Deinococcus aerius: one gene and its partner. The protein of the gene in region 1 interacts with the protein of each later gene in a pairwise test. Links are inferred from orthologs where the notes say so. Each region holds a gene or a part of one and is shown in the gene's direction. Other genes may lie near its edges.

Region 1 (3,192 bases):
ATCTACGGGTACGTGCGGGTCCGGCCGCACGAGGCGCTGACGACCCTCGCGCGCCGTTACCGCACGACCGCCGACCACCTGGCACGCCTCAACGGGCTGAGCCGGGCGGGACGCGACCTCTACCCCGGCCAGCGGGTCCTCGTGCCCCGGCGCGTGCCCGTCCCTATCCCGCCCCGGCCGCTGGGGAGGCCCCTGGCGGTCAAGAAGCTCGCGCCGCTCAACGTTCCCGTGCGGGTGCTGCGGGTGGACCTGCGCTACCGGAACGTGCTCGTCGCGCCCGTGCTGCCCCGGGCGGGGCTGGGGGTGGGTGCGCGGGTCAGCCAGCTCGCGCGGACGAGCGGCGCGCGGGCGGTCGTGAACGGGAGCTACTTTCATCCGCGCTCCTATGTCCCGGCGGGCGACCTGGTGGTGCAGGGGCGGCTGCTCACCTGGGGCCGCATTCCCGCCGCGCTGGCGATCACGCCGGACAACCGCGCCGCGATCCTGACGAGCACCACGGCCCTGCTCGGGCGCCCGCTCGACGCGACCTGGCACGGCATGGAGACCGTGATCGCCACCGGGCCGCGCATCCTGAAGCGGGGCCGCGTGGTGCGGCAATACGGGGACGTGTTCCGCGACCCGGCCCTCTTTGGCCGCGCCGCCCGCAGCGCCGTCGGCCTGCGCGGCAACCGCGACCTCGTGTTCGTCACCACCCACGCCAAACTGACGACGACCGAGATGGGCAAGGTCATGGCCCGCCTGGGGGTGCGCGACGCGCTGCTCCTCGACGGCGGCAGCAGCGCGGGCCTGGCGTGGAACGGGGGGAGGGCGCTCGACAGCGTCCGCAAGGTCGCCTACGGGATCGGGGTGTTCACGGATTACCAGGGGCGGCGGTACGCGCGGTGAGGGGGAGGGAATCGAGCCGCCGCGAAGTCGCCAGGTGGGCACAGCAACCCCTCGGCGAGTCCGGCCCTGCCGGAAGGCAACAGCAGCAAGCTCCCGGGGATGAATGGCGTTCCTGGCTCCCCTCAAAGGGAGCTGTCAGCGAAGCTGACTGAGGGGTTGACCCGGCCAAGCCCTGCCGAAACCGGATGTTACGGATGCCCCGAAGCAGAGGGCCGCAGTCCCGTTCCTCCCTTACCATGCAGGGATGACGTTTTCTCTTCCCGGAGGCCGCCCTTGAAGCCCGCGCAGGTGGAGGCGCAGCTCTCGCGGGTGCTCAGTGAGGCCATCGCGGGCCTGCGTGACCCCCGCGTGCCGCTCATCGTGACGGTCGAGCGGGTGGCGGTGACGCCGGATTACGGCCTGGCCCGCGTGTACGTGAGCGCGATGGGGGCCGACATGCCCGCCCTCCTCGACGCCCTGACGCACGCGCGGGGGCACCTGCAACGCGAGGTCTCGGCGCACGTGCGGATGCGGCGCACCCCCACCCTGGAGTTCCACGCGGCGGGCGAGCGGAGCTTCCTGTGACCGCCCTGCCCGAGGCCCGCAGCGAGATCCGGGTGCGCTACGCCGAGACGGACGCGATGGGCGTGGCCCACCACGCGACCTACCCCGTGTGGTTCGAGGTGGGGCGCACCGACCTCATGCACGCCCTGGGGCTCCCCTACGCCGAGGTCGAATCAAGAGGCTACTACCTCATGCTCTCGGGCCTGAACGTCGAGTACCGCCGGGCCGCCCGCTACGACGACCACCTCACGCTGATTACCCGGGCGGCCAGCGTCCGCTCGCGCACCCTGACCTTCACGTACGAGGTGCGGCGGGCCAGCGCGGACGCGGAGGGGGAACTGCTGGCGACCGGCGAGACGCGCCACATCGCCACGGATAAGGACTACCGCCCGTCGCGGCTGCCGGACGACGTGCTGAGGTTGTTGTCCGGGAGGTGAGATTCGCCCGGGACGGTGCGGACCTGATCCGGCTCCTGCCATCCTGAGGAGCGGAAGCGGTCCACCGCGCTCCCGCCCGGCCCGGTGCGACTTTCCACACCCGCGGCCCCTCCCCGCCCGCTAGACTGCGCCCCACATGAGTCACCTGTCGCGCACCCTGCCGATCAAGCGCGCCGCACACGTCTATCTCGTCCGGGACGGCCATCTCCTGCTCGTGGAGGAACGGATGGATGACGGCAGCATCTTCTACGGCCTGCCCGGCGGCAAGGCCAACCCCGGCGAGAGCCTCGCCGACGCCGCCGTGCGCCAGGTCGCCGTCGAGACGGGCCTGACCGTCACCGACCTGCGCTTTGTCAGCCTGCTGGAGGGCGAGATGCTGACGGGCACGCGCAACGAGTGCTACGCCAACTTCGGGCGCTTCACCGCCTCCTTCAGCGGCGACATCGGCCCCACCGATCCCGAGGTCGTGGGCGTGAAGTGGGTGCCCTTCGAGCAGGTCGAGGGCCTGGTGCGCTACGGGCCGCCCCCCGAGGTCGAGGAGCGCAACCCCCTGATCTGGGTGCCCACCCGCGACTTCCTGCGCGGTGAGGCCCGGGCCTACTACCCGATTTAAGGCGCCTGGGGATGCGTCCTTTTCCCAAGCGGCGGGCCCTGTTCGTCCTGAGCGCCCTCCTGATCGGCCTGTCCTCGGCCACCCAGACCCTCCCCACGCCGCCGCCCCGGCCCGCCGAGGCCGCGCGCACGCTGAACGACCCGATCTTCCCCGGCCTCGGGCAACTCGGGCTGGACGTGCGGCACTACGACGTGGCGCTCACGGTGGAGGAGCCGGGCTCACCCACGCTGCGGGGGGTCGTGACCCTGACGCTGGGGGCAACGCGGCCGCTGGGGGAGGTGCGGCTGGACTTCCTCGGGCCGACCGTCACCGCCGTGCGCTGGAATGACCGGGCGGTGCCCTTCCGTGTGGACGTGGGGGCGCAGAAACTGGTCGTGACGCCCCCCTCCCCCCTGCTCACGGGGCAGGAGGCGCGGCTGACCGTCGAGTACCAGGGCAGGCCCGGCGTGGTCCGCGACCCCGACTTCAGCACGCCCGTGGAACTGGGCTGGCAGAGCGTGCCCGCCGCGGGGGGGCTGCCCGGGGCGAACTTCACGCTCAGCGAGCCCAACGGCACCCACACCTTCCTGCCCTCGAACGACCACCCCTCCGACCAGGCGACCTTCACCACCCGCGTCACGGTTCCGGCAGATTACACGGTGGCGGCGAGCGGGGTGGAGGGTCCCGTGTCCTCGGGGAACGGGACTCGCACGTTCGTCTTCACCCAGGCTCAGC
Region 2 (3,138 bases), on another replicon or contig:
GGGTAAGGGCCCCGGCGTTCTTCGCGGCGCTTTCCCCGGGGGAGTTCACGCGCGGAACGGCCGAACGCTGGTCCCCGGCCCACCATCTGCACCACCTCATCCTGTCCAACAAACCGGTCGCCTATGCCCTGACCCTGCCGCAGGACCGCCTGCCCCTTCGCCCGGGCGACCTCCCCTCCCGGGAGTATATGCAGGTGCGCGACCTGTACAGAGAGGCGCTCGCCACGGGGGTGCGAGCCTCCGGGCGCTATCTGCCTGACCCCCACGGGACCCAGGACGCCCTGGTCGCCGAGTACAGTGGGACGCTGGAACTGCTGGAGCATAACCTCCTCATGTACTGGACGGACGCCGAACTCGACGCCCATACCCTCGTTCATCCCGTTCTGGGTCCGCTCAGTGTGCGGGAGATGCTGTTCTTCACGCTCTACCACAACGAACACCACCTCAAGGGCGTGCAAGCCAGTCTCAACCGAACGGAGAATCCATGACTGAAACACTCAAAATCGCCCTCGTGACCGGCTCCAGCCGGGGTCTTGGCCGGGCGATGGCGCTTGCCCTGGCCGGGGCGGGCTTCGGCGTGGCCGTGCATTACGGCCGGAATCAAGCCGAGGCCGAGAAAGTCGCGGACGAGGTTCGTATCCTCGGCGTTCCCGTTCAGGTCTTCGGCGCCGACCTCTCCGACCCCGCCAACGCCGGAACGCTCGTGGAGGATGTGATTAAAGGTCTGGGCCGCCTCGACGTGCTGGTGAACAATGCTGGGATCACCCGCGACAACCTCGCCGTCCGAATGAGGGACGACGACTGGAACGCCGTGCTGGACACCAACCTCACGAGTGCTTTCACCGCCTGCCGCGCGGCGATCAAGCACATGATGCGCGCCCGCTCGGGCCGGATCATCAACATCGCCTCGGTGGTTGGGCTGATGGGCAACCCCGGGCAGGCCAACTACGTCGCCAGCAAGGCGGGCCTGATCGGGCTGACCAAGGCGCTCGCCAAGGAGTACGGCGGGCGCGGGATCACCGTGAACGCGGTCGCCCCCGGCTTCATCGAGTCGGACATGACCGGCCAGCTTTCCGGGGACGTGCAGAAGGCGTACCTGGGGAGCATCCCCCTCGCCCGCTTCGGCAGGGCAGAGGATGTCGCCGCCCTGGTCGCCTTCCTCGCCTCAGACGCCGCCGGATACATCACCGGGCAGGTGATCGGGGTGGACGGCGGGCTGTACCCGCATTAAGGGCCCGGTTTCGCTTGAACTCCGTCCAATTTCGTCCGCATCTGCGGAATACCCGTGTAGACTGGCGCAGACTTCAGGATCAGGAGGTACTTAACATATGGCGAGTTTTGAGGATGTAAAGGAAGTGATCGTCGAGAAGCTCGGCGTGGACGCGGACAAGGTGACCCCGGAGGCCCGGTTCGTCGAGGACCTGGGCGCGGACAGCCTGGAAACCGTCGAGCTGATCATGGGGCTGGAGGACCGCTTCGGCATCTCCATCAGCGACGAGGACGCCGAAAAAATCCGTACGGTGCAGGCTGCCGTCGATTACATCGGCTCCAAGCAGTAGGAGCACACTCAGGCCGGGCGGCGCGGGGGGAGATCCCGGCACCGTCCGGTTTTGCCGCTGCCTGGCACTTGCTGGCCCGGGCAGGTGGAGGGAGGCAGCATGACCTTAACGGGACTCAAACGTGTGGCGATCACCGGCCTCGGCCCAGTCACGCCCATCGGAACGGGCGCGCAGGCCTTTGCGGAGGCGCAGCGGGCGGGCAAGAGCGGCATCGGCCTGATTGACCGCTTCGACACCGCCGAGGTGGCGAGCAAGATCGCGGGCCAGGTGGACGACGACCTCGGCGAGTACGTGGACGCCCGCGAGGCGCGCAAACTCGACCGCTACGTGCAACTCGCCCTCGCGGCGGCGGAACTCGCCGTGCGCGACAGCGGCCTGACGGAGGAGGACCTGCGCAGCGAGCGCACCGGGGCCGTGATCGGCAGCGGGATCGGCGGGGTGAAGACCTTCGAGGACCAGGCGGGCGTCCTGCACTCGCGCGGGCCGGGCCGCATCAGCCCCATGTTCATCCCCATGATGATCGCCAACATGGCGACCGGGCACGTCGCCATGCGGTACGGGGCCACTGGGCCGAGCAGCACCGTCGTGACCGCCTGCGCGACGGGCACCGGGGCCATCGGCGACGCGGCCCGCTACATCCAGCTCGGCCTGGCCGACGTGATGCTCGCGGGCGGCACCGAGGCGGCGGTCACGCCCATCGCCATCGGGGGCTTTTCCAACATGAAGGCGCTCTCCACCCGCAACGACGCGCCGCAGGAGGCGAGCCGCCCCTTCTCGGCCAGCCGTGACGGCTTCGTGCTCGGGGAGGGCGCGGGCGTGGTGGTGCTGGAGGAGTACGAGAAGGCGAAGGCGCGCGGCGCCACCATCTACGCCGAGATCGTGGGCTACGGCACCTCGGCCGACGCGCACCACATCACCCTCCCGGCCCCCGAGGGACGCGGCGCGCAGGTCGCCATGCGGATGGCCCTCGCCACGGCGGGCGTGAACCCCGAGCAGGTGGGCTACATCAACGCCCACGGCACGAGCACCCACTTCAACGACCTGCACGAGACGCAGGGCATCAAGCACGTGTTCGGCCCGCACGCCCACAAGCTCGCCGTCAGCTCCACCAAGTCCATGACCGGGCACCTCCTCGGCGCGGCGGGGGCGGTGGAGGCCATCGCGGTCGCCCAGGCGCTGAGGGACGGCATCCTGCCCCCCACCATCAACCTGACCGACCCCGACCCCGTGCTCGACCTCGACTACATCCCGGAGGGCGCGCGGGAGGAGCAGGTCGAGTACGCGCTGAGCAATTCCTTCGCCTTCGGCGGGCAGAACGCGGCGCTGCTGTTCAAACGGGTCTAGCGGATCGGCTGTGTGAGGCGGCAGTGTCCTGGTCTTCGCCTCACACCCTGTGACTCCTCAGCGGCATCCCTGTGTCGAGATGGCGTCTTGTCATTGACCTTGGGTGAATCAACAGTGTTTGGGAAGGAGCAGGTCTCCGCTTAGGCTGCCCGCATGGATGCTCAGACGTGCGAGCGGAAGCTGTCCCTCCTTCGTGAGCCCCGTATGCTGCCGCTCACCGAATATACCGACGACC

What was found.
Region 2: the proteins of DAERI_RS06155 (region 1) and acpP interact in binary tests that used the Escherichia coli proteins (3 or more experiments, as listed by UniProt). The link is inferred for Deinococcus aerius from one-to-one orthologs.

The regions. Positions count from the first base shown.
Region 1 is NZ_BFAG01000003.1:262,507-265,698, forward strand. Bases 280-3,155 are described here. They hold DAERI_RS06155 (acyl-CoA thioesterase), read left to right. Parts: upstream 280-1,445; coding sequence 1,446-1,865; downstream 1,866-3,155. Other genes in these bases: DAERI_RS06145 (LysM peptidoglycan-binding domain-containing protein), read left to right, coding at 280-885; DAERI_RS06150 (ribosome-binding factor A), read left to right, coding at 1,159-1,449; DAERI_RS06160 (NUDIX domain-containing protein), read left to right, coding at 2,002-2,478; DAERI_RS06165 (M1 family metallopeptidase), read left to right, coding at 2,490-3,155. Also shown: more of DAERI_RS06145, read left to right, coding at 1-279; more of DAERI_RS06165, read left to right, coding at 3,156-3,192.
Region 2 is NZ_BFAG01000015.1:88,104-91,241, forward strand. Bases 122-2,943 are described here. They hold acpP (acyl carrier protein), read left to right. Parts: upstream 122-1,328; coding sequence 1,329-1,559; downstream 1,560-2,943. Other genes in these bases: DAERI_RS18315 (DinB family protein), read left to right, coding at 122-488; fabG (3-oxoacyl-[acyl-carrier-protein] reductase), read left to right, coding at 485-1,231; fabF (beta-ketoacyl-ACP synthase II), read left to right, coding at 1,659-2,903. In the rest of the region: more of DAERI_RS18315, read left to right, coding at 1-121; DAERI_RS18335 (uracil-DNA glycosylase family protein), read left to right, coding at 3,108-3,138. UniProt on the Escherichia coli protein: Carrier of the growing fatty acid chain in fatty acid biosynthesis.